DNA from 2 places in the Arthrobacter sp. BC5 genome. Region 2 is predicted to be linked to the other one. Evidence: riboswitches for the same ligand, from Rfam matches in the RefSeq annotation. Region 2 holds a riboswitch; the other holds the start of a gene.
What was found. A riboswitch is a leader RNA that binds a small molecule or an ion and turns the genes downstream of it on or off. The one in region 2 is predicted to bind S-adenosylmethionine.
Positions count from the first base shown of each region.

Region 1: another riboswitch for S-adenosylmethionine. It lies ahead of AC1MFI_RS17335 (bifunctional o-acetylhomoserine/o-acetylserine sulfhydrylase); the one in region 2 lies ahead of AC1MFI_RS09670 (AmiS/UreI family transporter).

Region 1 is NZ_CM155273.1:3,692,950-3,708,737, forward strand. Features, by position in the region: gene AC1MFI_RS17280 (YibE/F family protein) at 1-950, opposite strand, end outside; gene AC1MFI_RS17285 (lysophospholipid acyltransferase family protein) at 1,304-2,119, shown strand; gene AC1MFI_RS17290 (GNAT family N-acetyltransferase) at 2,210-3,121, opposite strand; gene AC1MFI_RS17295 (glycine--tRNA ligase) at 3,121-4,509, opposite strand; gene AC1MFI_RS17300 (M28 family peptidase) at 4,795-6,417, shown strand; gene AC1MFI_RS17305 (DMT family transporter) at 6,482-7,447, opposite strand; gene AC1MFI_RS17310 (RNA-binding S4 domain-containing protein) at 7,489-7,719, shown strand; gene AC1MFI_RS17315 (alpha/beta hydrolase) at 7,757-8,437, opposite strand; gene AC1MFI_RS17320 (SGNH/GDSL hydrolase family protein) at 8,584-9,402, shown strand; gene AC1MFI_RS17325 (hypothetical protein) at 9,536-9,778, opposite strand; gene metX (homoserine O-acetyltransferase MetX) at 9,906-11,048, opposite strand; gene AC1MFI_RS17335 (bifunctional o-acetylhomoserine/o-acetylserine sulfhydrylase) at 11,055-12,371, opposite strand; SAM riboswitch class IV at 12,453-12,569, opposite strand; gene AC1MFI_RS17340 (VOC family protein) at 12,723-13,364, shown strand; gene AC1MFI_RS17345 (DUF1540 domain-containing protein) at 13,435-13,722, opposite strand; gene AC1MFI_RS17350 (CPBP family intramembrane glutamic endopeptidase) at 13,865-14,674, opposite strand; gene hutI (imidazolonepropionase) at 14,732-15,788, opposite strand, start outside.
Region 2 is NZ_CM155273.1:2,063,801-2,079,588, forward strand. Features, by position in the region: partial or broken gene AC1MFI_RS09625 (ABC transporter substrate-binding protein) at 1-264, opposite strand, end outside; gene AC1MFI_RS09630 (carbohydrate ABC transporter permease) at 344-1,177, opposite strand; gene AC1MFI_RS09635 (carbohydrate ABC transporter permease) at 1,273-2,202, opposite strand; gene AC1MFI_RS09640 (beta-galactosidase) at 2,189-4,252, opposite strand; gene AC1MFI_RS09645 (maleylpyruvate isomerase family mycothiol-dependent enzyme) at 4,629-5,276, opposite strand; gene AC1MFI_RS09650 (VOC family protein) at 5,322-5,768, opposite strand; gene AC1MFI_RS09655 (APC family permease) at 6,021-7,475, shown strand; gene AC1MFI_RS09660 (PhzF family phenazine biosynthesis protein) at 7,512-8,348, shown strand; gene AC1MFI_RS09665 (acyl-CoA dehydrogenase family protein) at 8,420-9,688, opposite strand; gene AC1MFI_RS09670 (AmiS/UreI family transporter) at 9,771-10,382, opposite strand; SAM riboswitch class IV at 10,419-10,532, opposite strand; gene AC1MFI_RS09675 (GNAT family N-acetyltransferase) at 10,664-11,086, opposite strand; gene ybaK (Cys-tRNA(Pro) deacylase) at 11,119-11,613, opposite strand; gene AC1MFI_RS09685 (hypothetical protein) at 11,631-11,957, opposite strand; gene AC1MFI_RS09690 (LacI family DNA-binding transcriptional regulator) at 12,378-13,394, shown strand; gene AC1MFI_RS09695 (DUF503 domain-containing protein) at 13,440-13,733, shown strand; gene AC1MFI_RS09700 (HAD family hydrolase) at 13,833-14,555, opposite strand; gene AC1MFI_RS09705 (class I SAM-dependent methyltransferase) at 14,668-15,788, opposite strand, start outside.

The DNA.
Region 1 (15,788 bases), 1.6 Mb from region 2:
GTGCCCGGAGCGAGCTCGTACAGCTCCCACACCGAGGAGGACTGCGTGATGGTGACGTCGTTGAGGACGCCGAGGCCCGAGATGATCAGTCCGCACAGGATGATGGACGAGATGGACAGCTCGTCCGAGGCGTTCACGAGCGTGTAGGCGTTCTCGTCCCCGACCCCGGTCAGGTGGGCGGCGTCCGTGACCCACGCGGCGAGGGCCGCCGTGACGCCGAGACCGAAGACCGTCCCGAGCAGGGCGGTGGACGTCCGGGCCGAGAACCCGTGCGCGAAGTACAGGACGCCGTACATGATCACCACCGATCCCACGAGTCCGAGCAGCAGGGGCGGTCGGCCTTCCACGAGGCCGGGCAGGATGAACTGCGCCAGGATCACCAGCGCCCCCACGAGGCCGATGATCGCGCGGAGTCCGCGCCAGCGCGCGACGGCGATGACGACGACGGCGTACACGACCGCGAGCGCCACGATCGGGACGGACCGCACGAAGTCGACGAACACGTAGGGTGCGGCCCCGCCCTGCATGACCGCGGCGAGGTCGAGGTAGCGGATCTCGTCGCCCGCCTCCACGGCCTCGGTCTTCGCGAGCTCGGGAGTCACCTCCACGGGGATGACACCGCCCCCGAGCGCCGGCTGCGTGTAGGCGATGGTGCAGGTCAGGGCGGCGCCGCCGGCGTCGACGGTGGCCTGCGAGGACGGGCAGTCCCCCTCGCTGACCTCGCGGACGGTTCCCCGTTCGAAGCTGACGCCCTCCGCCGTCGCGTACGGATCCGCGACGGAGAGGGAACTGCGGTCACCGGTGGGCCAGAGCAGCACCATGGCGATGAGGGTGAGCACGCCGAGGGGAACGAGGATGGCCGAGAGCAGCACGGTGGCCCGCCGCCGCGTGGCAAGCGCGGCGGACGTCGGCTCCGGACTCTCGGTGGCGTGCAGGTGGCTGTGGCCCACGGACTTCCCTCGGGTGGTCAGGCTGTTGTTCGGACGTGGTTGTCCGGACGGTTCTCGCTCGGACGGCTCTTCGTGGCGGGATCCGGGCGGCGGACATGGCGCACCGGGCGCCTCTGGGATTCTACGCAGGGAAACGGCCCGCGCGGCGGCGCGTCACCTCGACCCGTCCGCCGCGCGGTACCGGGCCGCGGACCCGCTCGGGATTCCCTCTCGGTCCGCCGGTCCGCTGCCGGACCGGAGCACGAAAACTCCGCTCGGGACGCGTATCCGCGGCCGGCCGGGGTACAAAGAGTACGTAGAGGGCGCGAGCGGGTCTCCCCGCTCCCGCCGAGAGCCGGACGAAGGATCTGAGCATGGGATGGAAGCCGCGGCAGAGCGACCGCATGTACCGGTTCGTGGTGTACGCGGGCAAGGCGGTCTTCGCGGCCCTGCGCCTGCCGGTCACGGTCAGCGGGACGGAGAACCTCCCCGCCTCGGATCCCCTCCGGGGGCGCTCGCGGCGGGCTGTGCCCGGGCACGGCGCCGTCGTCGCCATCACCCACTTCGGGTACCTCGACTTCGCCTTCGCGGAACTCGTCCTGTGGAACCACGCACGCATCCAGGCCCGCTACCTGATCTCCAAACGGGCGGCGGGACACTGGTTCGTCAGCCCGTTCGTCTTCGGTCTCGGCCATGTCGTCACGGACCGGAAGGCGGGCGCCGCGGCGTACGACGACGCCCTCGAGAAACTGCGCGCCGGTGAGTACGTGGCGATCCTGCCCGAGGCGGGCGTCTCCCGCAGCTACACCGTCCGGTCCCTCAAGACCGGCGCCGTCCGGCTCGCGGCCGAAGCCGGCGTGCCCGTGATCCCGATCTCCGTCTGGGGAGCCCACCGCCTGCTGACCCGCGGTCACGGATTGTCCCTGCGTCGGGCCTGGAAGTCCCCCGTCCGCGTCCACATCAGCCCGGCCATCCACCACGCGCCCGGGCTCGACGTCACCGAGGAGACGGAGAAGCTGCGCCAGGAGCTGCAGGACGGGATCATGACGTGCATCGCCGATTTCCCGGTGGACCCGGAGCCGGGCGCGTGGTGGATGCCTGCGCACCTCGGCGGCAGCGCCATGACCGACGCCGAGCGCGACGCGGCCGACATCGCGGACAAGAGGGCCGGACGGCACGACCGCGGCTGACGCACCGGGACGACGTAGGGCCGCTCCCGGTCACGGGAGCGGCCCTACGTGCCGTCGGACGGTCGCGTGGCGCCCGGGGTGTCCTGCCGCTCAGGCGGTCGCGACCACCAGGGTCTCCGGACCTGCGAGCCGTGCCGCGCCGGTGGCCAGCAGGGGTTCGACGACGGCGACGAGCGCGTCCATCGAGTCGTCCACCTCGAGCTGGATGGGGTACTGGTGCACGAGCATGGCGATCATGGTGGCGACGGCGGCCTGCTGCTCCTGCGGGCTGAGCGTCGTGTCGTAGCCGAGCAGGACGTCCGCCGGATCGTCGGTCCGGGCCTGCGTGTAGCTGACCGCGAAGGCCGCGATGGCACCGCCGTCGGCCTTGGGCCGGTCACGGAGCACGATCGCTCCCCCGGCGCCGCTCGCGTCGCCGAGGAACAGCTGCTGGGCACGCCCCAGGCTGATGTCCGCACGGTCCCAGGCGTGGACGGACTCGTAGAACGTCGCCAGTGCCCGGGTCAGCTCGACGGACCCGGTGGCGGATTCCTCGAGCTGCGGGCCGGTGGCGTCGTCGAAGGCGGGTGCCGCGAGGGCTCCGGGACCGACGACGACGAGCCGTGAGCGCTGCAGCGTGCCGAAGCCCGTGGCTGCCGCGAACGCGGCACCGGTGGTCCCCGGCGTCACCTTCGACCGCAGTGCGGTGACTCCCGTCGGCGAGCCCGCCGCCTCGTGCTGGAGCATCGTGAGCAGGGTGGACCCGATACCCGCGCGCCGATGGTCCTCGGCGACCTCGATGTAGCACCACAGCCGGTCGGGGTGGAGCGCCGCCCCGTACACGCAGCCGGCCGCCACCGGCACCCCCTGGTCCACCACCGTGATGCAGCGGTTCCAGGGATTGTCCGACGGCGTGCGGAAGGACCCGCGGAACTGCTCGGCCGCCGCCGATTCCGGGCCGCCCCAGAGCTGGATGAGCTCGAGGTCGTCACCCTCCTGCCAGGCGCGGTACTCGAGAGCCATCAGGCTCCGATCAGGCGCGCGGCGAGGTATTCCTGCACCTGGTCGAGGGCCACGCGTTCCTGCGCCATGGTGTCGCGCTCGCGGATCGTCACGGCCTGGTCCTCGAGGGTGTCGAAGTCCACCGTGATGCAGAACGGCGTGCCGATCTCGTCCTGGCGGCGGTAGCGGCGGCCGATGGCGCCGGCGTCGTCGAAGTCGATGTTCCAGCCCTTGCGCAGCTGCGCCGCGAGGTCCTTCGCCTTCGGGGACAGGTCCTCGTTGCGGCTGAGCGGGAGCACGGCGGCCTTGACCGGGGCGAGCCGGGGGTCCAGCTTCAGCACCGTGCGCTTGTCCACGCCCCCCTTGGCGTTGGGCGCCTCGTCCTCCGTGTAGGAGTCGACGAGGAACGCCATGAAGGAGCGTGTCAGGCCCGCCGCGGGCTCGATCACGTACGGCGTGTAGCGCTCGTTGGTGGCCTGGTTGAAGTACCCGAGGTCCGTGCCCGAGTGCTTCGAGTGCGTGGAGAGGTCGAAGTCCGTGCGGTTCGCGATGCCCTCGAGCTCACCCCACTCGGAGCCGGAGAAACCGAAGCGGTACTCGATGTCGGTGGTGCCCTTGGAGTAGTGGCTCAGCTTCTCCAGCGGGTGCTCGAAGAGTCGCAGGTTGTCGGCCTTGATGCCGAGGTCCGTGTACCAGGAGAAACGCTGGTCGATCCAGTACCTGTGCCATTCCTCGTCCGTCCCGGGCTCGACGAAGAACTCCATCTCCATCTGCTCGAACTCGCGCGTGCGGAAGATGAAGTTGCCCGGGGTGATCTCGTTCCGGAAGCTCTTGCCGATCTGCCCGATACCGAAGGGCGGCTTCTTGCGCGCGGTGGTCAGCACGTTGTTGAAGTTCACGAAGATGCCCTGGGCGGTCTCGGGCCGCAGGTAGTGCATGCCCTCCTCGGAGGCCACGGGCCCCAGGAAGGTCTTGAGCAGTCCGGAGAACTCCTGCGGCTCCGTCCACTGGCCCTTGGTGCCGCAGTTGGCGCAGGTGACGTCCTTGAGTCCGTTCTCCGGCGCACGGCCCTTCTTCTCCTCGTACTCCTCCTCGAGGTGGTCGGCTCGGTAGCGCTTGTGGCAGGAGAGGCACTCGACGAGCGGATCGCTGAAGACCTCGACGTGCCCGGAAGCCTCCCAGACCTGGCGGGGCAGGATGACCGCGGAGTCCAGTCCGACGACGTCCTCGCGTCCGCGCACCATGGTCTGCCACCACTGCCGCTTGATGTTCTCCTTGAACTCCGCGCCTAGGGGCCCGTAGTCCCAGGCGGAACGGGAACCCCCGTAGATCTCCCCCGACTGGAACACGAAGCCGCGCCGCTTGGCGAGCGAGATGATGGGGTCGAGTGCTGACTTGGCTGCTGCCATGGTGGGTTCTCCAGTTCTGGGCAGGCCGCTGGGTGCGGTCCGCTGGTGGGGGTCGCGTGCATCGGGCAGTCCCGCCCGGGTGGACAGGCGCGGAAGCTACCCGCAAGCCTACCGGGTCCGCCCCGGGCGCCGGGGGACGGTGCGGGGCGCCGAGGCCGGTTCCGGGCACGGACTCCGTACACCTTGACGCCGCGCCCGAACTCTTCCTAGGTTGATCCCATTGCGACGTGTGATCCACGTCACTTCAGCCCGGATGGACCGGGCGCTCGCACCCGAAGGAACTCCGTGACCCTCCCCCTTGCTCCGCGCGCCCGGCTCGGTCGCTCGACGCTGGCCCTCGCCGGCAGTCTCGCTCTCGTAGCCGGCAGCGGTCTCGCGGCCACAGCCGCTCCCACGCACGACACCAGCACCAACAACTCCTCGCAGAAACTCCGGACCGCCGTCACCGTGGAGAAGGTGGTGGGACACCTCACCGCCCTGGACGCCGTCGCCGAAGCCAACGGCGATACCCGCGCCTCCGGCACCGAGGGCTACTCCGACTCGGTCGACTACATCGTGGGCAAGCTCACCGCGGCGGGCTACACGCCCACCGTGCAACCCTTCACCTTCCCGTTCTTCGCCGAACTCGATCCGGCCGTGCTGGAGCAGTCCACGCCCGACGCCGTCACCTACGGCCCCGACGACGTGGCCACCATGACCTACTCCTCCGGCGGAGACATCTCCGGAGCCATCGAGACCGTGGACACGACCGGCACGGCGAGCGCCGCCGGGACCAGCGGCTGCGAGGCGGCGGACTTCGCCGGCTTCACGGCCGGATCCATCGCCCTGGTGCAGCGCGGCGGGTGCACCTTCGCCCTCAAGGCGGCCAATGCCGAAGCTGCGGGCGCCACCGCCGTGGTGGTCTTCAACACCGGAGTAGGACTGAACACCGGCGCCGTCGCCGGGACGCTCGGGGCGCCGGGCCTCGTGGGGATCCCCGTCGTGGGCGCGAGCTTCGCCGCGGGCACCAGCCTGATCGGCGACGACGTGACCGGCAGGGTCGCCGTGGACACGATCTCGGAGACCCGCGAGACGTACAACGTCATCGCAGAGACCGCCACCGGAGACCCCGACAACGTCGTCATGGTCGGCGCGCATCTGGACAGCGTCCTGGCGGGCCCCGGCATCAACGACAACGGGACGGGCAGCGCGGGGATCCTCGCGGTGGCCGAGGGCATGAGCAAGGTCAGGACCACGAACAAGGTCCGCTTCGCGTGGTGGGGCGCGGAGGAGGAGGGCCTGCTCGGCTCGGAGTACTACGTCGCCGACCTCGCCGAGAAGGGCCTGCTCGATTCGGTGGGCCTCTACCTCAACTTCGACATGATCGGCTCGCCGAACTTCGGCCGCTTCGTGTACGACGGCGACAACTCGGCGTTCCCGGTCGGTCCGGACGCCGCGGCGGGCCCTGAGGGTTCCGGGCAGATCGAGCAGGACTTCCACGACTACTTCGCGTCGGAGGGCCTTGCATCCGGCGAGACGGCCTTCAGCGGCCGCAGCGACTACGGACCCTTCATCGCCGAAGGGATCCCGGCCGGCGGGCTGTTCACGGGCGCGGAAGGCATCAAGACACCCGAACAGGCTGCTCTCTTCGGCGGCGTCGCGGGCGCTCCGTACGACGCCTGCTACCACGCGGCCTGTGACGACACCGACAACCTCAGCCTCGAGGCGCTCGACCAGCTGAGCGACGCCGTCGCCCACCTCACGGTGACGTACGCCATGAGCACGTTCGACGTGAACGGCGCCGGAGCCCCGGTGAAGGGCAAGGGACCGAAGGACCGCTTCGAGGGCAACCCCCTCGGTGGCGGCACCGAGAGCGGCGGTGGACTCCACCCCGAGCACGACCACGACCACGAGGTCGCGGACCGCTAGACCGGACGCCGCACTGCGGGGGCCGGCTCCTGACGGACAGGCCCCCGCAGCGCACGCCCTGGGTTCATCGGGCCCGGGCGCGCCGGGGCCAGGGCAGGGTGGTGAGGATGATCGCGCCGAGCGTCAGCAGCGTCCCGGCGATCGTCGCGAACACGATGATGGTGCCGGGAGCAGGGAACACGAGGTCGAGCAGGAGCGAGCCCACGAGCTGCCCGCCGATCATGCACAACCCCGTAAGCAGGACCCCGAGGCTGCGCACGAGCAGCGCACCGAGCCCGATGAAGACGCACCCCATGGGACCGCCGAGGTAGTACCACCACTCCGACGGCAGCGGATTGCCCGGTCCCGCGACGGCGATCTTGATGAGCCAGGCGGTCAGCAGGACTGCGGTGCCCGCGATGAAGTTCATGAGCGTGGCCGCGAGCGGCGTGCCGTAGTGCAGCGCCGCCGTCCCGTTCATCGCCTGCTGGAAGCTCATCAGCACGCCGGCGGCGACGGGGAGCAGCACGGGCACCAGCCAGCCCGATACCTCGCCCGCGGCACCGAAGCGCGGTGACACGGCCCAGACGACGGACAGGACCGTCAGGACGACACCGATCACGCGCATGGGCGTGGCCGCGCGCTTCCCGCCCGGGCCGATGCCCGCGCGGTCCACCAGGAGCCCGCTGAGCGACTGGCCCATGACGGCCGCCACCGTGAACAGCGCGACGCCGAGGATGCCGATGGTCAGCGACTGGGAGAACACGAAGAACGCACCGATGGCACCGGCCGCCACATAGTAGGGCGGGAAGCGGCGCTCGCGGACGGAGGGGATGATCTGGAGCGCTCCGGCGCGTGCGCTCGGCAGCACGAGCGTGAGGGCGATCATCACGACGAGTCCCGTGCCGAAGCTGATCAGGGCCGCCGCGATGCCGTCGTCGAGCACCGTCCCCAGGGCGCCGTTGATCCTGCCCTGGACGGGGATCGCGAGCCCGGCGGCGAGGGCGAGGGGGAAACCGAGGGCAGGGGGCAGCGCGGGCGCATCAGACACCCGTACAGCCTAGTGCGCGGGCATCCGGCATGATGGATCGCATGACCGACGACGCATCCATCGCAGAACTGCCCATCCGGGACGACATGATCAGGCTCGGGCAGGCCCTGAAGCTCGCCTCGCTCGCGGAGGACGGAGTGGAGGCCAAGGCCCTGATCGACAACGGCCTGGTCCAGGTCAACGGCGAGATCGAGGAACGCCGCGGCCGGCAGCTGCATGCCGGGGACACCGTGCACGTCAACGGCGAGACCGTCCGCATCACGCGCTCCTAGGCGGAGCGGGCGGCCCGTTCGGAGGACCCTGCGCGGATCAGCGCCGGCCGAGGACCGTCATGCTCAGGAACTCCCGCACGTGCGCGAGTTCGCGCTGGTTGATGCTGTGGAACATGTTCGAGTAGAGGATCTTGGTGAGCTTCGTGTGCTTCACCAGCCAGGCGTGGGTGAACTCGATCATCTCGGGCGTGATGACCTGGTCCTCCTGGTCACGTCCCCAGAAGAACGGGACGGGCGTGGCCGCGGCGTCGTCGTCGCGGAAGAAGGGGTGCCCTTCCGAGGGCACGGCGAATCCGGACAGCCCCACGACGCAGGCGAAGTCGGTGGGCCGGTGCCTCAGCAGCGACGTCGCCACCCCCATGCCCTGCGAGAAGCCGAGGATGCTGACGCTCGAGTGTGCTTCCCGGACGGTGTCCAGCCACGCGGACACGGCGCCGACGCTCTCGACGACCCGCTCCACCGAGTAGTCGTCCTCGCGGGACAGCGGGAACCAGGAGAAGCCCTGCCCCACGGCGCGGGGAGCGCGCACGGACGCCACGGTGAACTCCGTGGGCAGGTGGTCGGTGAGGCCCATGAGGTCCTCCTCGTTGGCCATGTAGCCGTGGAACAGGACGAGCAGGGGCGTGCCTGCCCGCTCGGACTCCGGCTTCGACCACAGGACCACGGGGTCCCAGGAACTCGTGGAGGGCGCGGCTGCGCCAGGGGCAGGTTCGGTCATGGTTCCTATCTTGGCACGACACCGGGCGTTGACTCACGGGAGGCCCGAGTTGGGAGAATGGTCGGGTGAGCACTGCCGACGCCCGATCCTCCCTGCCGACCACGCCCACGCCCTCGAGCGGCCCGGCCCCGATCCCGAACGGTCCGATGATCGATCCGAGCCTGAACCCCGAGCCGCACCCGTGGCAGAGGTATGTGGCCCTGGGCGATTCCTTCACCGAGGGGATCGGGGACCCCAACCCGGCGAGCGTCGGCGGAAACCGCGGCTGGGCGGACAGGGTGGCCGAGGAACTGTCCCGCGGGCAGGCAGGCTTCGCCTACGCGAATCTCGCGGTCAGGGGGCGCCTGCTGCAGCAGATCATCGACCAGCAGGTGGAACCGGCCCTGGCCCTGCGGCCGGACCTCGTCACCCTCTCGGCCGGCGGCAACGACCTCCTGCGCCCGGGCGGGGATCCGGATCTGCTCGCGGAGAAGCTCGACGCCGTCGTCGCGACCCTGGCGGCCTCGGGCGCCACGGTGGTCCTCTTCACCGGCCCGGACGTACGGGAGACCGTGCTGGGCAGCATCCGGTCGAAGACCGCCATCTTCAACGAGAACCTGCGCACCGTCGCGGCACGCCACGAAGCGGTCATCGCGGACATGTGGGCGTTGCGGCAGCTCAGGAACCCGCAGATGTGGTCCTCGGACCGCCTGCACTTCTCGCCGCTGGGACACCACACCATCGCCGCGATGGTCCTCGACACCCTGGCCGTCCGGCATACCCTCGAGCCGCTCCTCCCGAAGGACCTCCCGGCCCGCTCCTGGCGCAAGGCCCGCGCCGAGGACCTCGTGTGGGCCCGCGAGTACTTCGTCCCGTGGGTGCTGCGGCGCCTCCGGCACCAGTCCTCGGGCGACGGCGTGACCGCAAAGCGTCTCGAACCGTCGCCGATCTTCGGGCCGGGGATGCCCCCGGGCGCTGGGGACTGATACGGACGGCCCGGCGGTCCGGCCGGTTTCCCCGTCGGAACGACAGGAAGCGGCCGGACCGACAGGAACGACCGGCCGAAGCTCTCCCGGCCGGTCGTTCCTGTACTCTCGCGGGCCCAGCGCAGCCGTTGGTTCAGCTGTCGAGCGAGACCTCACCGTTGGCCACGGCGTCGGCGCACGCGCTGAGATCGGGCCCGGGCTTGAAGTCGACGAACTGCGGCTGCAGCTTCTGGAAGAGGAATTCGTAGATCTCGTCGCGGGACTTCCCGTCCATCGTCTCCACGGCCTCGCGGACCGCGCCCTGGAGAGCGCGGTCGGAGTCGAGCAGGATCTTGTCGCGTGCTTCCTGGTTCCAGCCAATGGTGCTCAGTTCCATGAACAGCTCCTCTTCAACGTCCGTCGATGAGTCCGGGGCGTCGGCCTCGGACGTGCCTGCCGTGAACTCCTAAGCAGGCTTAGCTCCAAGACTAGGTGCCCGTCCGGGGAAACCCAACCGTGGACTGCTACTGCGCGTAGAAGGCGGTGCGGAGCCGGCCGTCGAGCTGGTGGATCTGGGTCAGGAAGGCGTCGTGCCCCACGGGCGAGGAGATCATGTGGACGGGGACCTCCCCGGGCAGTCCGTCCGCGAGCCGCAGGGACTGCTCCGGGAAGTAGAGCCGGTCCGTGTCGACGGCGGCGATGAAGAAGTCAGACGTCGCGGCGCCGAGCGCGTCGTCCAGGCTCCCCCGGTCCCGTGCGGCGTCGTGGCTCATGAGCGCCTCGGTCAGGATCGCGTAGCTGTTGGCGTCGAACCGGTCCACCAGTTTCTCCGCCTGGTGGTCGAGGTAGCTCTCGACCTGGTAGCGGCCGCGCTCGGCCGGCCGCGCGGACCCGAAGGCCTGCTCGGCGTCCTGTTCCGCGCGGCCGAAGCGCGCTTCGAGCTCCCGTTCCGATCGGTAGGTGATGTGCGCGATGCGGCGGGCGAGGCCGAGGCCCGCATCCGGATGCGGGCCGTCGTAGTAGTCGCCGCCGCGGTAGGCGGGATCGAGCCGGATCGCCTGCAGCTGCGCCTGGGCGAACGCTATCTGTTCGGCCGAGCTGGCGGCGGTGCAGGCGATGACGGCGCAGCGCTGGACGCGCTGCGGATACATCAGGGCCCATTCGAGGGCACGCGCCCCTCCCATGGACCCGCCGAGCACCGAGTGCCACTGCCCGATGCCGAGCTGGTCGGCGAGCAGGGCCTCGGCCCGCACGGAATCGCGGATGGTGACGAAGGGGAAACGCGATCCCCAGGGCGTGCCGTCGGGAGCGAGGCTCGCCGGCCCCGTCGAGCCGTAGCAGCCTCCCAGCATATTGATCGACACCACGAAGTAGCGGTCGGTGTCCACCGTGCGGCCGGGTCCCACGAGCGAGTCCCACCAGCCCTCCTCCTCCGAGGCGCCGCGCGCCACGTGCGAGCTGCCCGTCAGGGCGTGCTGCACGAGCACGGCGTTCGAGGCATCCCGGTTCAGCCTGCCCCAGGTCTCGAAGGCGAGCTGCACCTCGGGCAGCCCGCCCCCGGTCTCCAGGGCCAGCGGACCGATCGACGCGATGCGCAGGAGCCCGTCCCCCGAAGGGCGCGTGCCGTCGATCCCGGGGTACAGCGGAGCAGGAGGGTAGGTGGTCACGAAGGGCTAGGCTCCTTTGGCGGCGCGGAAGCCCGCGTCGAGGTCGGCGAGGATGTCGGTGATGTTCTCCAGTCCCACCGACAGGCGGACGAGGCCCGGGCGCACTCCCGCGGTGAGCTGTGCTTCCGCCCCGAGCTGGCTGTGCGTGGTGGACGCCGGATGGATGACGAGCGAGCGGACGTCTCCCACGTTCGCGACGTGGGAGTGCAGTTCGAGACCGTCCACGAAGCGCTTGCCCGCCTCGAGCCCTCCGACGATGTCGAAGCTGACGATCGCGCCCGTGCCGTTCCGTCCGTACTTCCTCCCGCGCTCGTACCAGGGGCTCGAGGCGAGGCCCGCGTAGGAGACGCGCTCGACGTCGTCGTGACCCTCGAGCCACTCGGCGACGGCCTGGGCGTTCTGCACGTGGCGCTCGACGCGCAGGCTGAGGGTCTCCAGTCCCTGCGCGATGAGGAACGCGTTGAACGGGGAGACGGAGGCGCCGAGATCGCGCAGGAGCTGGACGCGCGCCTTCAGGATGTACGCGAGGTTCGCGCCGAGCGCGCTGCCGACGCCGAGGTCCCGCGCGTAGACGAGCCCGTGGTAGCTCTCGTCCGGCGTGTTGAACCCCGGGAACCGTTCGGGGTGCTGTGCGAAGTCGAAGTTGCCCGAATCGACGATGACCCCGGCGATGGCGTTGCCGTGCCCGCCCAGGTACTTGGTCGCCGAGTGGACCACGATGTCCGCGCCCCACTCGATCGGCCGGATCAGATACGGGGTGGACAGGGTGTTGTCCACGATCAGGGGGATCCCGTGCTCGTGGGCGACGGCGCTGATGCCCTCGATGTCGAGGACGTCCTGCCGGGGATTGGAGACGACCTCCCCGAAGAAGAGCTTGGTGTTGGGCCGAACGGCATCCCGCCACTGCTCGAGGTCGTCCGGGTCCTGCACGAAGGTGGTCTCGATGCCGAACTTCTTCAGCGTGTGCTTGAAGAGGTTGTACGTGCCGCCGTAGAGGCTGGGGCTCGCCACGATGTGGTCCCCCGCCTCGGCGATGTTGAGGACGGCGAAGGTCTCCGCCGCCTGGCCCGAGGCGAGCAGCAGCGCGCCGACCCCGCCTTCCAGGCTCGCGATCCGCGTCTCCACCGCTTCCTGGGTGGGATTCCCGATGCGGGTGTAGATGGGCGCGAGTTCGGTCAGCGAGAACCGGTTCGCGGCGCTCTCGGCGCTCGGGAACACGAACGACGACGTCTGGTAGATGGGCAGCGCACGCGCTCCCGTGGCGGCATCCGGCACCTGGCCGGCATGGATCTGGCGTGTCTCAAAGGACCAATCGTTGGACATGGTACTCCCTGTTCAAGGGGCTCCGCCGAGGTCCGATGCTCCGGCCGGTGCACGCCGCTCCAGGAGACCGGGCCCTGCAGGAGCCCGCGCTTGCACGGCGCCGAAGTAGCGCCGAACCTGGTCCTCACCCGGGGCACCCCACCGCGGTTGGAGGGTTGCCGGCCAGCAAGCCGGGGCTTCGTGCTGGCACTCATGACCTGCCTTCATGAAATCCCATCACGGCGGATCCGGCAACCCGTATGACCCTCCGTGAAGCAGGACCGGCTCCCTCCGATGCACCCGCGACGGCCGGGAGCGGCGGTAAGGCGAGCCTAAGTCGAGACGCAGATCACTTAGTGCCAAAATATCGGCATGCGCCTGGACCATGTCTCATATGCCTGCGAACCCGATGGACTTTCCGCCACGGCCGACCGGATCGCCGCAAAGCTCGGTGTGGAGCCGGTGAAAGGTGGTGTGCACCCGCGCTTCGGCACCCGCAACATGATCTTCCCGCTGGTCAACGGCCAGTACCTCGAGGTCGTGGAGGTCCTGAACCACCCGGCGTCGGACAAGGCCCCGTTCGGGCAGGCCGTGCGTGCGCGCTCCGAGGCGGGCGGCGGCTGGATGGGCTGGTGCGTGGCCGTGGACGATCTCGCACCGTTCGAGGAGCGCCTCGGCCGCAGCGCCGTGCCGGGGAACCGCAAGTTCCCGGACGGCCAGGAACTGACGTGGCAGCAGATCGGCATCAAGGGGCTCATCGCGGATCCGCAGGTCCCCTACCTGCTGCGCTGGGATGACGGCACCGAGTCCCTCCACCCCTCGAAGGCACGCCCGGCCGCCGTCAAGCTGGATTGCCTGACCATCGCCGGTTCCTCGGAGCGGGTGACCGAGTGGCTGGGCACCGCCGTCGAGGAGACGCTCGACGGCGTGCAGGTGCAGTGGATCGCCCCGAACGGCACCCCGGGCATCATGTCCGTGACGTTCGAGACCGAGAACGGCCGCGTCGAGATCTAGCCCTCGTCGGCACTGGACGACGAATGGACCGGACGATCGTCCGGTCCATTCCTCGTACTGGCCGTGGTGGTCAGGCGTGGGTGTAGGTGAGGCAGTCCGCTGCGTCGGCGCCCGGTCCCACCTTGACGGCCGGAGCACCGCACAGCAGGTCGTGGTTGTAGCTGCATTCCGAGCGCTGGCAGGCACCGACGTGGGCCAGCATCTTGGGCAGCCCCCCACTGACGGAGGTGTCGATGAAGGTGGCACAGGACGCGTGCTCCTCGCTCCCCGACACCGTGATGGCCACGGCGGTACAGCCGTCGCGGTTGAACGAGCAGTTGTGGACGCTGCACTCGGAGACACTGGTGACGACACTCATGATTCCTCCTGAAGGGTCCGGTGGGGCCCCCGGTCGGAGCCGCCGTCCCGCTGAATGGGATCACGGTAACACCGCGGTTCTCCGATAATTTAGTCATGATTGTCGTGCGCAAATCAGCGACGGCGAGGCTTGCTCCGGCACGTCATCCGCCGATGCCGATGGCCGGTCCGATCAGGGCGAATCCCACGAATCCCGTGATGTCGATGAGCGCATGCGCGACCACGAGCGGCATGACCCTGCGGGTACGCGTGTAGAACCAGGCGAAGAGCAGCCCCATCAGCACGTTGCCGATGAACGGGCCGAAGCCCTGGTAGAGGTGGTAGCTGCCCCTGACCAGCGAACTCGTGAGGAGGATCGCGGGCGTCGACCAGCCGAGCTCACGCAGGCGGAGGAACAGGTATCCCACCACGATCACCTCCTCGAGGACCGCGTGCCGGACGGCCGAGAGCACGAGGACCGGGATGGTCCACCAGTAGGCGTCGAGCGCGGCGGGCACCAGCGCCGTGGTGATGCCCAGGGCGCGGCCGCCGGCGTAGACCCCGAGGGTGCCGACGCCGATGACCGCGGCCAGGCCGACGCCGAACCCGACGGTACGCAGCGGCTTCTCGAAGGTGAAACCGAGGCGGCGGAACGCGGAGGCGCCGTGCCCGCTGAGCAGGAACAGCACGAGGGCCACCGGCACCAGCGCGAAGAGGATGTCCAGGAGCTGATATGCGAGGTCGAAGTACTGGCGCTCGTCGAGCACCGGATTCAGGGTGGTGGTCTGGCCCGCGAGCGGGCCGCGCGAGAGCTTCTCCGCCAGGTTCACGGTGGAGTACACGGCGGACTGTCCGAGCGACAGCCCGAAGACGATCAGCAGCTCCGCGGTGATGCGGCGCTTCGGTGCGGGGGCGTCCGCGAGGACGGGAGCGGACGCAGAGGAGGCGGAGGCGGAGGCGGACTCGGCAGGCATGGCGCTATCCTCCCAGCGGTGCCCCGTGATTCCCAGCCACCGCGCGGTCCGGCCTGCCTACCGCACCCGGGTGCCGGCCCTCCAGACGGCGTGGACGAGCGGCATGCCGGGACGGTAGGCGAGGTGCGTGGCCGATGGCGCGTTCAGCAGCTGCAGGTCCGCCCGGTGGCCGACGGCGAGCGAGCCGACGGCCCGGCGTCCGTCCACGTCGTCGCCCGTGTGCCGCCGCAGCGCAAGCGCACCCCCGTAGGTCGCCGCACGGACGGCCTCGTGGACGGTCAGCCCCATCTGCAGGACGGCGGTGGCGACGCAGAAGCCCATGGAACTCGTGTACGACGTCCCCGGATTGCAGTTGCTGGCAATCGCGAGCTGCGCCCCGGCGTCGAGCAGCCTCCGCGCGGGCGGGAACGGCTGCCGCGTCGAGAGATCACAGGCGGGCAGGCAGGTGGCAACGGTACCGGGAACGGAGGGCGCGCCCGCCCAGGTGCCGGCGAGCGCGTCGACGTCGGCGTCGGACAGGTGGTTGACGTGGTCCACGCTGGCGGCGCCGAACTCGACGGCGAGCGCCACGCCGTCGCCCTGCCCCAGCTGGTTGCCGTGCACACGCAGTCCGAGGCCCGCGTCGGCGCACGCGGAGAGCACCCGGCGGGACTGCTCGGCGGTGAAGGCCCCCGCCTCGCAGAAGACGTCGGCCCAGCGCACGTAGGGCAGGACGGCGTCGAGCATCGGGCCGCAGACGAGGTCGGTGTACTCGTCCGCGTCCTCCCCGTGCGGTACGAGGTGCGCGCCGAGGAAGGTGACCTCGTCGGCGACGCCCGCCGCGATGCGCGCGCTGCGGGCCTCCTGCTCGACGTCGAGCCCGTAGCCCGTCTTCGTCTCCAGGTAGGTGGTACCACCCGCGGCGGCCTCGGCGACCCGGGCCAGCAGGAGCCGCGTGAGGTCGTAGTCCCCCGCGGCGCGCGTCGCCTCCACGGTCACGGCGATGCCGCCCGCGGCGTAGGACTCCCCCGCCATGCGGGCCTCGAACTCGGCCGTCCGGTCGCCGGCGAACACGAGGTGGGTGTGGCTGTCGACCCAGCCCGGCAGTCCGGCGCGGCCCCCGGCGTCATGGCTC
Region 2 (15,788 bases):
TTCTGGTACGTGCCCGAGTTGCCGTTCGGCCCGGTCTGCACCGTGACCTGGATGTCCGGGTTCTTCTCGTTCCACAGCTCGACGACCTTGTCCATCCCCGGGACCCATGTCGTGAAGTTCAGCTCGACGGGCCCGTCGGATGGTTCACAGGCGGCTGCTCCTGCTCCCGCTTCAGAGCTGGCTCTCTCCGGCTGAACAGCCGGAGAGAGCCAGCGCAGAGATCATGGCAAAGGCCGCGGTGACTTTTCCGTAATGCGCGCGCATTGTCTTTCCTATCGGTGGTAGTGCGGTGCGGGGGCGGACGCTCCCACACCTGTGGTGCTGGTCGGAGGATTCGAGGGGGTCACTTGACGCCGCCGGCGCCGAGGCCACTGCTCCAGAAGCGCTGGAGCGCGAGGAAGGCGATGATCAGCGGGACGATCGAGACGAGCGCCCCGACGATGACGAGCGACCGCAGCTCGGGGATCTGGCTGATCTGGCTGTTCCAGGCGTACAGGCCGAGGGTCACGGGGAAGAGCGCCTGGTCGCGGAGCATGATCAGGGGCAGGAAGAAGTTGTTCCAGATCGCGACGAACTGGAAGAGGAAGATCGTCACGAGGGCCGGAGCCATGAGGCGCGTGGACACCGTGAAGAACGTCCGGATCTCGCCCGAGCCGTCGAGGCGCGCGGCCTCGAGCAGTTCACCGGGAACGCTGGCCGCGGCGTAGATCCGCGCCAGGTACACGCCGAAGGGGCTGACGAGGCTCGGCAGGAACACGGCCCACATGGTGTTGGTCAGCTCCACCTGGCTGAAGATCAGGAACAGGGGCAGGGCCAGGGCCGTGGCGGGGACCAGGACGCCGCTGAGCACGACGTTGAAGATCGCCTCGCGTCCCCGGAACTCGTACTTGGCGAGCGCGTAGCCGCATATGGCGGCGATGATCGTGCCGATCAGGGCACCCACGCCCGCATAGAGGGCCGAGTTCAGCAGCCACCGGCCGAAGAGGCCGTCCCCGTAGGAGAAGAGGCGCCCGAGGTTGCGGAAGAACGTCCCGAAGGAGTCCGCCGTGAACCACAGGGGGGCCGTCGAGGTGATCTCGCCACCCGTCTTCGTGGACGTGGTCAGCAGCCACCAGATGGGGGTCAGGAAGTAGAGGGTGAAGACGCCCATGATGAGCATCGCCGCGCTGCGGGACATGATGCTCTGCCGGGGTCCGCGGGCGCGGTCGCCGGCGTTGTTCGCCGTCGAACCCGCTCCGCGCTGTCGCTTGGAGGCGGTGGCTGGGGCTGCCGTCACTGGGAGACCTTCCGCTGGGTGGACTTCAGGAAGATGAAGGAGAGGATGAACGTGGCGAGCGCGAGGACCACGGAGAACGCCGCGGCGAGGTTGTAGTTCGGTACCGACGCGGTGGTGTAGACCGCGAGGTTCGGGGTGAACGTGCTGTTGATGGCCGAGCTGAAGCTGCGCAGAGTCTGCGGTTCGGCCAGGAGCTGGAGCGTACCGATGATCGAGAAGACCGCCGTGAGGATGATGGCGGGGATCACCAGGGGGATCTTGATGCGCCAGGCGATCTGCAGGTTGCTGGCGCCGTCGAGGCGGGCCGCCTCGTAGATCTCGGTGGGGATGGCGAGGAGCGACGCGTAGATGATCAGCATGTTGTAGCCGACGTACACCCAGGTCACGATGTTCGCGATGGCCCACAGGACGAGGTTGCCGCCGAGGAAGTCGACGTTCGAAGTCACGGCGCCGAAGGGCGAGAGGGACGGTGAGTACAGGAAGCCCCACATGATCGCGGCGATGACGCCGGGAACGGCGTAGGGGGCGAAGAATGCGAGCCGGAAGAACTTCTTGCCCTTGAGCAGCGGGGAATCCAGCAGGAGCGCGAACAGCAGGGCGAGGCCGAGCATGATCGGGACCTGCACCACGCCGAACAGCAGCACGCGTCCCACGGACTCCCAGAACGCCGTGTTCTGGAAGACCTGCTCGTACTGGACGAGGCCGCCGAAGACCTGGCGGGGCTTGCCGAAGGTGCCCTCCCGCTCGACGGTGAGGAGCGACTGCACGACGGCGTAGACGATCGGGATCGCGTAGAAGGCGAGGAACAGGAGAGCGAAGGGAGCGATGAACAGTGCCACGGCCCGGCGCTGCGTCCCCGACGATCGGTTCTTCCTCGTGGCAGGAGGCGCCTTCGGGGCCCCCGCCGGAGTGCTAATGACTGTCATTGCCTGCGTCCTTTCGGCTCCGGGCGGAGCCGTCGGTGTCGGGATTTCCTGGGGTGGTGCGAACGACGCGGACTGCGCCGGCGGGAACGACGACGACGTCGGCCACGGCCTCCGCGGTCAGCAGTTCCAGACCGCTGACCCGGTGCTTGCGGTCCTCCGTGGAGTGGTTGATGAGGAAGACGTAGTCGTGGCCGCTGCCGCGCCGCGTGACGGACTCGAGGCCGGGCTCCGTGTCGGGCACTGCGATCCCGGCGGCGACGGCGGCCCGCAGCAGCAGGTCCTTGAGCACGGAGCCGTCGAGCACCGTGCCCACGTACCATGCCTCGCCCGCGCCGAAGCCGTTGCGGGTGACGGCGGGACCGCCCGCACGGTGGCCCGTCGCGAAGCGGAGCACGGCATCGGCCGTGGTGAGGTGGAGTACTTCGGACCACAGCGAGGCGGGCGAGCCGTTGTCCAGGACCAGGGGGTGCGCGGGATCCAGCGGGAAGAACTCCTCGGAGCGGATTCCGAGGAGTTCCCGGAAGGCGCCGGGATAGCCTCCGGGCCGCACCCGTTCGTTCTCGTCGACGATCCCGCTGAAGAAGGTGATGAACGCGGATCCGCCGTTCTCGACGAAGGCCTCGATCACGGCGGCGTGCTCGTCACGGATCAGGTAGAGATTCGGGACCACCACGAGCTTGTAGGCGGAGAGGTCCGCGCCCGGTGCGACGACGTCGACGGTGATGCCGGCGTCCCACAGTGCCTTGTAGGCGGCGTGGACCTGCTCGATGTAGCGGACGTCCCCGGAGGGGTGGGACTCCTGGTCATGCGCCCACCAGGCCTCCCAGCTGAACACGAGTGCCACGTCGGCGTGCACCGTGGTGCCGGCGAGCTCGCGCAGCTTCCCGAGCGAGGCACCGAGTTCGACGACGTCGCGCCAGATCCGCGAATCCGTGCCGGCGTGCGGGATCATGGCGGAGTGGAATTTCTCGCTGCCCTGCAGCGAGGCCCGCCACTGGAAGAAGCAGAGGCCGTCCGCGCCCCGGGCGAGGTGCGTGAGGGAGTTCCGGAGCATTTCTCCCGGCCCCTTGGCGATATTGCGGGGCTGCCAGTTCACGGCGCCGGTGGAGTGCTCCATGAGCAGCCAGGGCTCGCCCTGCGCCAGTCCGCGCGTGGTGTCGGCGGCGAAGGCCAGCTCGGCGAGTGGGGCCGGGAGGCGGTGGTCGAGGTAGTGGTCGTTGGCGATCACATCCATCTCCGGTGCCCACGTCCAGTAGTCCTGGTTGCGGATGTGCGCGGCGACCATGAAGTTGGTGGTCACCGGAACCCCGCTGTTGCGCCGGAGGACGGCTTCCTCGGCCTTGTAGTGCGCGAGCAGCTCGTCCGAGCTGAAACGGCCGAAGTCGAGCGTCTGCGTGGGGTTGGTGGCCGAGAGGGTGAGCCTGGGCGGCAGCACCTGCTCCCACGCCGAGTAGCGCTGGCTCCAGAAGGCGGTACCCCAGGCGGCGTTGAGCGTGTCCAGCGTTCCGTAGCGGGAGCGGAGCCAGTGGCGGAAGGCCTCGGCGGAGACATCGCAGTAGCAGAGCGCGTTGTGGCAGCCGAGCTCGTTCGAGACGTGCCACAGGCGGAGGGCGGGGTGGCTGCCGTAACGCGCCGAGACCTGCTCGACCAGCGCCAGGGCATGCTGCCGGTAGACGGGGGAGCTGGGGCAGAAGGCCTGGCGTCCACCGGGCCAGCGGGCGGTGCCGTCAGCCGTGCGGGGGAGGATCTCCGGGTACGCCGTGGTCAGCCAGGCGGGGGTGGAGGACGTTCCGGTGCCGAGGTTGACGCCGATGCCGTTCTCGGCCAGGAGGTCCATCACGGCGTCCAGGTTCTCGAAGCGGAAGGATCCCTGTTCGGGTTCCAGTTCCGCCCAGCCGAAGATGTTCACGGCCACGAGGTTGACGCCGGCCTCCTTCATCAGCCGGACATCCTCGTGCCAGACGGCTGCGTCCCACTGCTCCGGGTTGTAGTCACACCCGTAGACGAGCTGCCCGTCGGACAGTCCTGCGACAGTGGTTGTGCGTGCCAAGCCTGCTCCTCCATGGTGCGGTACCGGGTTTCCGGCCGCTGCGGATGGAGAGATTGCCTGCGTTGTGTGAACGCTCCCAGAACTGGGCGGCTTCGCTCCCCATCGAGTATCTGTGAACGTTCCCAGAGTATTCCCGGTCACACCGGCTGTGAACGGGAGCGACCGCTTGTCCCGCACGCCCGTCCCGTACTGCTGCGCGGCGTCGCGCCCGCTTTCGAGCGGATCGGGCCTGGTGAGCGGCGTGTCCGGCCGCGACGCGCACGGTCACCGCCCCGGCGCGTGCACGACGCCGCAGCGAGGAGGTCAGGACGCCGGGGCGGCGGAGCAGGTGCGCCGAACCGGGCGGCCGAGACCGGCGGCGGCCACCAGGATCCAGTCAGCGTCCGGAGGAGAGGCGCTTCCGCAGCAGGGCCACTCCGGGCCCGTCGAGATCCTCGAGGTAGGCTGGTCGCCCGGCCAGGGACATGACGAGGGCGAGGAGGTCGCCGCGCACGCCGGGCCCCGCGCCGGCGGCGAAGGAAGCATCGGTCGCCTCCAGCCGCAGGCCCGCGGCATTGCGCCGACTCGGCACCGTGAAGTCCTTCGCCATGAAGAACTCGGCCACGGGCAGGAGCGCCTCGATGCTCGGCCGTGTCGGGATACCGAGCGGACGGCGGATGTCCTGGGCATGCACCACGACCTCCCCGAGGTAGGCGGGAACATCGGACGACGGCGCTGTCGACAGGTCGACGACGCTCCGGAAGAGGGCGAGCGTTTCGGCAGGGGACGCGCCCCTGCACTCCGCCAGCCGGCGCCGGTTGTGCAGATGGGGGCGGAAGCCGGCGAACATCATGCTCCGGATCCACCGCCACCGGTTCACGGATGCGGCGGCCGAGAGGTGTGCGGTGACCTCTTCGACGTTCCACTCACCGCACAGTGTGGGACCCCGCCACTCCTCGGGCGAGAGGGTGGCGAGGTCCCGGGCGAGGGCAGCGCGCTCCGTATGAGCCAACTCCCAGAGGATTCCGGTGCCCGTTGCAGCCATGCGCATTCCTTCGGTGGTGGTGGTCCCCGATCGGGGCCGCGGCGATCAGGCCGGCTGCTGCTCACCGTACTTGGCCTGGACGGCTTCCCAATCGCCGGTCCGGGCGATGGGGTCCATCCACATGATCTCCCAGGTGTGCCCGTCCGGATCGGAGAAAGAGCGTGAGCGCATGAAGCCCAGCTCCTGGGACGTGCCCTCGACGGCGCCGGCGGCGACGGCCCGTCCGACCAGCGCGTCCACGTCGTCCGATGCATCGACGCCGATCGCGTTGATGACGGCGGAGGTGGATGCGGTGTCGGCCACGGGCTTGTCGGTGAACCGGGACCAGTGCTGGTGGGTCAGGATCATCACGTGGATGGTGTCGCTGATGGTGATGGCGCCGGCGTCGTCGTTGGAGAAGTTCGGGTTCAGCGTCCAGCCGAAGCTGGTGTAGAACTCCTTGGACTTCGCGAGGTCGCGGACGGGGAGGTTGATGAAGACGTTCGTGGCCATGGCCGTTCTCCTGTTCGTGGATGCTGCTGCGGATCCGGAAGGTGCCCCGGATGGGCTCCTGTACCTCTTAGACGGTGGGCCGACCGGGAAATCATCGGTAGGCCGGAACCGAGGCGGCGAAGAGGTGTCCGGCTGCCGTGCCCGACGACGGGCGGAGTCCGCCGGCGCCACTGCTGGGATTGTGCCCCCTACCCCTTGCTAAGAAGGCTGAAGGAGACGACAGTGAGGTGGAAAACCTAGGGGAGGCCGATCATGAGTACTTCTGCGGAGCACGTATCCGACGCACCCGCGAGCACCGGCGAACCGGAGCTCAAGCGGGTCCTCGGACCGAAGCTGCTCCTCCTGTTCATCGTCGGCGACATCCTGGGTGCAGGCGTGTACGCCGTCACCGGGACCATGGCCGGGACGGTCGGCGGGCTGGTGTGGCTCCCGTTCCTGCTGGCCTTCATCGTGGCGACGATGACCGCGTTCTCGTACCTCGAACTCGTGACGCAGTATCCGCAGGCGGCCGGTGCCGCCCTCTACACCCACAAGGCGTTCGGCATCCACTTCGTCACCTTCCTGGTGGCGTTCGCCGTCGTCTGCTCCGGCATCACCAGCGCCGCCACGTCCGCCAACGTCCTGGCCCAGAACCTCTTCGGCGGGCTGGAGGTCAACGGCTGGATGGACATGCCGGGGCAGGGCGTGATCACCGCCGTCGCGCTCGGCTTCATGCTGCTGCTGGCCGTCATCAACCTGCGCGGTGTCGGCGAGAGCGTGAAGTTCAACGTGGTGCTGACGCTCGTCGAGGTGGCGGCACTGTGCATCGTGATCGGCGTCGGCTTCTTCGTGATGGCGCAGGGCGACGGCAACGTGGGCCAGGTCTTCGTGTTCACGGACTACCAGGACAAGGGCATGTTCCTCGCGGTGACCGCCGCGACCTCGATCGCGTTCTTCGCCATGGTGGGCTTCGAGGACTCCGTGAACATGGTCGAGGAGACCCGGAACCCCGAGCGCATCTTCCCGCGCACCATGCTCACCGGCCTCGGGATCGCCGTGATCTTCTACATGCTGGTCGCGATCTCGGTGGTCACGGTGCTGAGCCCTACGGAGCTGGAGGGCATCAGGGAGGCCGAGGGTGCAGCCCTGCTCGAAGTGGTGCACAAGGGGTCACCCGATTTCCCGATCGACAGGATCTTCCCGTTCCTGGCCGTCTTCGCCGTCGCGAACACCGCACTGATCAACATGCTGATGGCGAGCCGGTTGATCTACGGCATGGCCCGGCAGGGCGTCCTGCCCCGTCCGCTCGGCAAGGTCCTCCCGGTGCGCTGCACTCCCTGGGCCGGCATCGCCTTCTCGACGATCCTCGCCCTCGGCCTGATCCTCTATGTGACCAGCGATCCGGAGAGCAACATCGTGGCCAACCTCTCGGGCACCACGGCCTTCCTGCTCCTGTGCGTCTTCACCGTGGTGAACGTCGCCTGCGTGGTGCTGCGACGCAAGCGGGACGTCAACCGCAAGGTCTTCTTCACATCCCCCGGGCCGCTCCCCATCGTGGCCGCGGTGCTGTGCGCATTCCTCGCCGGGCCGTGGGTGGGGCGCGACGCCGTCCAGTACCAGATCGCAGGCGGCCTGATGGTGATCGGCGTGGTCCTGTGGTTCGTCACCTGGCTGATCAACCGGAGGACCAACACCCGCGCCGGGGACCTGACGGCGATGGACGGCTGACCGAGCCCTGCGCAGGGACGCTATAGCATCGCCCACATGGAGATTCTTCGCTACGCAGCGTTCACGGACCGCGCCGAGGGTGGAAACCCTGCCGGAGTGGTGCTCGACTCCGACGGCCTGACGCCGCACGAGATGCAGTCCATCGCAGCCCGGCTCGGGTACGCGGAGAGCGCCTTCCTCTCCCGCCGCTCCCCGGGTGGTGCGACTGTCCGCTACTTCGCGCCCGAGGCCGAGATCCCGTTCTGCGGCCATGCGACGATCGCCACCGGCGTCGCGCTCGCCGAGCGCGGGGGAGTCGGGACGCTGGCCCTGTCGACGCCGGTGGGTCCGCTCGAGCTCAGGACCGAGCGGGTGGGCGATCGCGTCGTCGCCTCCCTCGTCACGGTCGAGCCGTGGGTCGACGGCATCGGCGACGACGTCCGCGCGGAGCTCCTGCGGCACCTCCGCCTCGGCGAGGAGGAGGTGTCGGCGGACCTGCCCGTGATGCTGTCCTTCGCCGGCAACATCCATCCGATCGTGCCCGTGCGCGACGCCGCCGTCCTGCGGAGCCTCGACTACGACTACGAGGGGCTGAAGCACCTGATGTCCGAGCGGGGGTGGGGCGCGACGATCGCCGTCGTGCACCGGCTCGGTCGGGATGTCTTCGAAGCGCGCAACCCCTTCCCGCCCGGCGGGGTGCGCGAGGATCCCGCCACGGGCTCGGCCGCGGCGTCTCTCGGCGCCTACCTGCGTGCGCGGGGCGAGGTCACGCCGCCGGCCACCCTCACCGTGCACCAGGGGGCCGACGTCGGGCGCCCGTCGGTCATCACGGTGCTCATACCCGAGAGCGGTGGCATGACGGTCTCCGGCGGAGCGGTCCGGATCCCCGACTAGGTGGGCGCACAGGATCGCCGGCGGGCGCCTGCGTGCAGGACTACGAGCACGCGCCGTCCGGTTCCCGGCGGTCAGCCCCCGGTCGAGGCCCCCGGCGCCGCCGCCTTCGGCGCGGATCCGATGGACCAGACCCGCGGGGGCACCGCACCGTTGACCGAGTGGTCACCGATGATCCTCGCCTTGAAGACCCACGGATTGTGGTTTGCGGCGGTACGTGCGTTCCGCCAGTGACGGTCGAAGTTCTTCGCCGTACTGACCCCGGACGCCGCGAGCGCGTTGAAGACGTCCGACGTCGCCCGGGTGGCGAGCGCCGACAGGATCACCTGGGCCTTCGCGGTCTCGAGCTCGGCGACGTCGTTGCGCCGCTCGTCCTCGACCTCGTCGTCGAGGAAAGCGCCCTCGTACGCATGCTGCAGGGCCCTCGCAGCCCGCTCTACCGTCGCGTCGGCCGCGTACGCTGCCGCGGACACCTCGCCGATGACCTGCAGGATCTGCGGGTCGGCCGCGAACGACGACGCATTGCCGTGGCTGAAGATGCGCGTGCGGTTCCGTACCTCCTGAGCGACGTCCCGTTCCGCGGCCGTGATGGTGCCGGCGAGCACGGCGAGCAGCACCGCCTGGTAGAACGCCGTCTGGTACTTGAACCGCGTGTCGAAGTCGATCACGTTCTCGGCGTCCACCCCTGCCCCGTCGAAGGTCGACGTCCCTGAGCCGGTTGTCTGCTGGCCGAAGCCGTCCCAGTCGTCCGCGTGCGTGACGCCGGGCTGGTGGGTGCTGACCACGGCGATCACCTTCACCCCGTTGTCGGTGCGCTGGGCGAAGGTGTCGATCCAGTCCGCGAAGATGCTGCCGGTCGAGTAGTACTTGGTGCCGGTGATGCGGAAGCCGCCGTCGTTCCTGTCCGGGTCCGGGCTGACCTTCGTGATGACGTCGCCGATCGTCACACCGCCCACCTCCGTCCACGAGTTGCCGACCGTCTCGCCGTCCACGAAGCGCTTGAGCCACGTCTCGCGCTGCCGTCCGGTCGAGACGAGGCGGTCCTCCACGAAGGCGAAGTGTGCGCGCAGGGCCTGCGGGATGTTGGAGTCCGCAGCTGCGAGCTCGGTGAGCAGCCGGAACAGCTGGGGCAGGGATGCTCCGAAGCCGCCGTCGGCCACCGGCACCCTGAGGGCGCCGAAGCCGGCCTCGATGAGTGACCGGATCTCCGGTCGGGGCAGCTCGTGGTCGCGTTCCCGGCGGGAGGCGCCCTCGGCGATCCTCGCGAAGAGGGGACGGAAGCGGGCGGCCAGGAGTTCGTAGTCCGCGTCGGCGGTAGGAGGAGTGTGCGTCAGGGTGGTCATGATGGACCTTTCCGGGAGGGATGGCGACGGATGGGGACGGAGAGGACAGGTGGAGGGCGCAGGTGGGCGGAACGGTGGAGTATCAGGCGGAGACCGGGACGCGGGGTACGACGGCGGGTGCGGGACGCGTACTGATCGCTGCGGCCGCGACGAACAGGACCCCCAGCGCCGCGGCGGCCGCGATGACCGAGGACCCACCGCTCGGCCAGGCACCGTTCAGGCCGAGGACCGCCGGGATCACCGTGCTGGCCGTCCCCACGAGGATCGCGCTCCAGCCCGTGATCCGGGTGAGACGGGCTGCGCCGCGGGCGAGCAACAGGAAGAAGAGCGCCCAGAGCACCGCCCAGCTGAGCCACAGCACCGAACTGAGGGGATCGCTGCCGGCCGACGTGCCGGCGAAGACGAGGGCCAGCACGGCGACGAACCCGCAGAACCAGCCGACGCCGGCGGATCCGAGGCCGGCCACCGAGCTCAGGCCCACGTACAGGTAGGTGAGTCCGAAGAGGACGATCCCGCCGGCCGAACCGGCGGTGCCGGGCCCACCGGCCGACGCGATGAGCAGCGCGACGACCAGTTGCAGTGTGCCGATGGCGAGGTTGAAGAAACCGGAATCGCGTGGCGTCACCCGGCCCAGGAGAGTGAGGCCGTTGATCAGGAGGGCTGCACCGGAGAGCAGGAGGCAGATGTACGACATGGGTGTCCCATCGACGGGACGCGGACCCGCAGGTACGCGCCGTGCTTGCCCCGAAGCGGTCCGTACGGGGCCTGATCCTCACCTGGGGCACCCCACCACGGAGGGGGTTGCCGCCCGACGAGCCAGGGCTTCGCGTCGGGACTCTTGATCTGTGGTGCCCACACTAGGTGGTCCAGGGGGCCGGGGACAGGGATGCGACGGCGGATAACGCCCAGTGACGCCCGGTGACGCCCAACGACCTTCCGTTGTCGGACCCGGCAGCGGGCGACGCGGAGGTCAGGTCACGGCCGGTAGCCGAAGGCCGCCAGTCCGAGGTCGGGGTGGGCCTGGAAGCCCAGCGAACGATAGAACGGGTGCGACCGCGCCCCGTCCTCGGAACCGTCCGCGTCGGTACTGAGTGCCACGAACATGCAGTGGCCGTAGCGCGAACGGACCTCGTGCATCAGGGCACGGCCGACCCCACGGCGCTGCGCCCCGGGGTGCACGAGGATGTCCTGGACGTAGCAGATGGACTCTCCGTCCGAGACGGTGCGTGCGAGGCCGAGGAGGCTGCCGTCCTCGTCCCGCGCGACAAGAACGAGGTGTGATCCGGCAAGGCTGCGCCGTAGCCTGTCGGGATCGCGGGTGTAGGCGGTCCACCCGACCGATTCGTACAGGGCGAGCGCTTCCGCAAGGGGCGGGATCTGCCCGGCGATGATGTCCACCTCGCCCACCCTAGCCGCTGGCCCCGACTGCCCTACGGTGCGGCGATAGGAGCCGTCAGTGCCTTCGTGGCGGTGATCAGGTCACCGGGCGCCAGCTCGATGTCCAGCCCTCGCAGGCCTCCGGACACGAAGACCGTGGGGTGGTCGAGGGCGGTCGCGTCGAGAACCACGGGGGAGGGCCGGCGCTGCCCGATCGGGGAGATGCCGCCCAGGACGTACCCGGTCTTCCGCTGGGCGACGGCGGGATCGGCCATCGTCGCCTTCCTTCCGCCGAGCGCGGCCGCCAGGGCCTTCAGGTCCAGGGTTCCGCTGACCGGGACGACGGCGGCCACGAGCGAACCGTCGACGCTGGTCATGAGCGTCTTGAAGACCCGCGCGGGTGCCACTCCCAGCGCGGCGGCGGCCTCCAGCCCATAGCTCGAGACGCCGTCCTGGTGCTGGTAGGGCCGGGCGGTGAACGGGATTCCGGCTGCCGAGAGGGCGGCGAGCGCGGGGGTGCTGCGGGATCCTGTGGGTTTCCTGCCCACGGCACCTCCTCGGGGTATCACGACACCGAAGCGACGTCCCTGACCGCCACGGGATCCAACTCGGGGCGGCCCCAGGCTCCGGCGAAGTCGCAGGACAGGATGAACTCGGCCATGGTCGGGCCCGTCAGGACGAGCCCTTCGACGTAATCTACGCCGTCGTGCTGTACCGGTTCCACTCCGCGGGACTGGAGGGCCTCGAGCAGGACATCGGTGTCCAGGGCGTCTTCAGCCCGGAGGGAGCACCAGTACACGTACAGGCCTCCCACCTCGTCGAGGGTTGCATACGAGCCGTCGCCGGTGACGGTGGTGCAGTCGTGGAGGAAATTCTCGAGGTGCTGCGTCATGGTGTGTGTTCCTTTGCAGTGTCGGGAGCGGTGTCGGGAGCGGTGCCGTCGAAGGACCGGCCGGCAGGGGGATGTCCGGCTCGGCGCGATCGGCAGGCAGTGCACGCTGCGCTTGATCCGCGTCAGCCTGCGGGGATGGCAGGGGAGGGCGGAGGCGTCAGGACGCCGCGGGAGTGTGCTCGGGTAGGTCGTGCGGGCGGGACGGGAATCCGGCCGGCCGGGGCTGTGGAAGAAGGGCTTCCTGGTTGTTCATGGTGCACGCTCCCTCTCGGGGATGGTGCTCTGCTTTTGGGTACCCGGCGGACGAGCCAGGGTAACGAAGAGAAGAACCGAAGACAGCCGCCTTCTTCTAGACAACTACCCCCCACCCTACGCTTTTTCCGCCCGGCCGGCGCGGGGAGGCTCCGCTACAGTACAGATATGCCCTCGATCCGCACCCGGAACCGCCGGGCGACCATCAATGACGTGGCGACGGCCGCCGGCCTCTCGCGCGGCACGGTATCGCGGGTCGTCAACGGTGAGAGGTACGTGTCCGACGAGGCGAAGACCGCCGTCGAGGAAGCCATCGCCCGTGTCGGCTACGTGCGCAATTCGGCCGCCCGGAACCTGGTCACCCAGGAGTCCCGGGCCATCGCCCTGATCATCCACGAACCCCACTCGCTGCTGTTCGAGGACCCGAACATCGGGTCCATCCTCCTCGGCGCCAATGCGGTCCTCTCGAAGGCCGACTACCAGCTCGTCTCCCTCATCATCGACTCGGACCGCGACAGCCGACGGGTGGCCGACTACCTCCGCGGCGGGCTCGTGGACGGAGCGGTGATCGTCTCCGCACGGGCCTCCGACCCGATCGCTTCCGCCGTGCGGGACATCGGCGTCCCCGCAGCCTTCGTGGGACACCCGCCGGGGACGCCGGACCTGCCCTACGTCGCCATCGACAACGCCGCTGCCGCACGTGCCATCACCCAGCGTCTCGTGGAGACCGGACGACGGCGGATCGGCATGATCGCCAGCGCGATGGACCGCGATTCGGGGCACGACCGCTTCACCGGCTTCCGCGAAGCGCTGGGCGAGCGCTTCGACGCCTCATTGGTGGTCGAGTACCCGCTGTACACCTATGCTGCCGGGCTCGAGGGCATGCAGGAACTGCTGCACCGCTGCCCCGAGATCGACGGCGTCTTCGCCGCGTCGGACGCCGTCGCGGCCGGAGCCATGACCGCGCTGCAGGAATCCGGCCGCAAGGTGCCCGACGACGTCGGGATCGTCGGCTTCGACGACAGCAGCTGGGCCCTCCGGACACGGCCGCAGCTCTCCACGGTCAGGCAGCCCGCGGACCTCCTGGGTAGTACGGCGGCCGAGCTCGTCCTGGCGCAGATCAGGGGACTGCCGAGCCCGGTGCAGGTGCTCGAGACCGCCGTCGTCTGGCGGGATTCGGCCTAGCCCGGACGGAGTTCGACAAGACGGCGTTCGACAAGGAGGACTGCCATGTGGATCGGGTTCGTCGAGTTCGACATCCTGCTCGGAGACGTGCACTCGCTGAAGGGCAAGCGGTCCGTGGTGCGCCCGCTGGTATCGGACCTCCGCCGGACGTTCGAGTTGTCCGTCGCCGAAGTGGGGCACCAGGACCTGCACCGCCGGGCCGTCGTCGGCGCGGGGCTGGTCGGAGGCGATCGGCAGCACGTGGTGGATGTGCTGGACCGCGTGGAGCGATTCGTCGCGGCGAGGCCGGAGATCGAGCTGCTGAGCGCCCGACGGCGTCTCCTCAGCAGCGAGGACTAGCGCCGCGACGGCCCGGTCGGAGGGTGCGCAAGCGGGCAGGCGTGCACGCCCCACCGGGCGGTACGGCGACCCGGCTCAGGACCCGGCTCAGGACCCGGCTCAGGACCCGGAGGAGGACGTGGCGAGCCGGTGGAGAGCGCCGTCGTCGAACGCGTCGAGCAGTGCGCGGATGTCCTTGTAGACCTCGACGGCCCCGGCGTCGCGCAACTCCGCCTCGCTCGTGCCCCCCGAGGCCAGGCCGATGGTCGGGATCCTCAGTTCGGACGCGGCGAGAACATCCCAGACCGAGTCGCCGACGAACACGGCGTTCGCCGCCTCGAGGCCGCCGGCGTCGAGCGCCGCCCCGAGGATGTCGGGGGAGGGCTTGCTGTTCCCGGCGTCGGAGGAGCTGGTCGCCGCGCTGATCGCTTCGTCGGCGTCGATGATACCGCGGAGCACTGCGAGTTCCTGCTGGGAGGCGGAGGAGGCGAGGACCACCGTCAGGCCGTCGTCGGCGCAGCGGCGCACGAGCTCGCCGGCGCCCTCGAAGGAACGCAGGCCGGGCCAGTAGCCCGAGAAGATCGCGCCGTGCGTCGAATCGAGCTCGGCGTCCTGCTCGGCGTCACGGTCCTCGCCGAGGAGGTGTGCCACGAGCTTGTCCCCGCCCATCCCGATGGCCCGGTGGATCTCCGCCATGGGGACGTCGTGCCCGAACCGGCGAAAGGACTGCCACCACGCGATGGTGTGCTGGTAGTTGGAATCGACGAGCGTGCCGTCCACGTCGAACAGCACCCCGTGCCGCATGTCCGTCGATCCTGCCGATTCCGTGGTGCCGTCCGCCATGTGCTCTGCCCTTCGCTCGTCCTGATGCCTGCCTCTCCCGAGTCTAGGAACGCGGACACCGCCGCGGGGCGATGACGGTCGGGTTGCGGCCCGGCGGGAAGTGTGGCTCCCGCTACGGCAGCGTGACGGGTTCGACGACGATCGCCACGCGCTCGTCCCCGATGCGCGTCAGCACGAGTGTTGCCTTCCTCCGTCCCTTGCCCGAACCGGTCAGCAGCTGCTTCCTGACCTCTTCCGGCGTCACGGAGGTGCCGCGCTTCTTGATGTCGAGGACGCCGATTCCCTCGGAGCGGACCCAGGCCTTGAGCGCCTTGACGTTGTAGGGGCGCACCTCGAGCACCCGGTATGCCCGGGCGAACGGCGTGTCCGTGAACGACGGCGCGCAGATGTACGCGATCATCGGGTCCACCAGGTGCCCGCCGAGCTGCACGGCGAGGTCTGCCACGAGTTCGGCGCGGATGACGGCGCCGTCGGGCTCGTAGAGGTAGCCGCCCGGTTCACCGGCGGCGGCGGTGGGTCCCTCCCCGAATTCCGCGTCCGACACCATCTCCGCCGAACCCTGCGCGCCGATGACGAGGGCCGCCCGGCGCACGCCCTCCCGGCGGAGGGCGTTGAACCAGAGGGCCACCTCGGTGACGTCGCCGTCCACGGAGACCCACTGCGCCTCGCACGTCGACGGGATGGACCCGTGCGGCATCCCGGGGCCCATCTTCACGCCCACGGGCTTGCCGCTGTCCGCGAGTTCCTGGACGAAGGACAGGGGAGGGGAGAACGCCTCGGGATCGAAGAGGCGGGATGTGCCGGACGTCGTCGTCGTCCTGCGTGCCGGGTCGAGCCAGATGCCGTCGTACTCCGTGGTGTCCACGAAGGAGGCATCGGCGTTGACCACCCGGGCGTTGGGGAAGGGCAGCAGGTTCATGGTCGCGGCGGCGGCGGTCGCCTCGTCGAGCTCGACGGCGGTGACCTCGCGCTCGAGGGTGGCCAGGGCCATGCTGTCGGCGCCGAGGCCGCAGCCCAGATCCGCGATCCTCACGAGGCCTGCATCCACGAAGCGCTGCGCGTGGCGCGCCGCGACGGACAGGCGGGTGGCCTGCTCCAGTCCCGCCGCCGTGAACACCATGTGCTCGGCGAAGGGCCCGAACTTGGCGGATCCCCTGGCCCGGAGGCGAGATTGCGTGAGGGCGGCGGCGACGACCTCGGGAGGGTGGCCGGCCTTCCGCAGCTGCTCCGTGA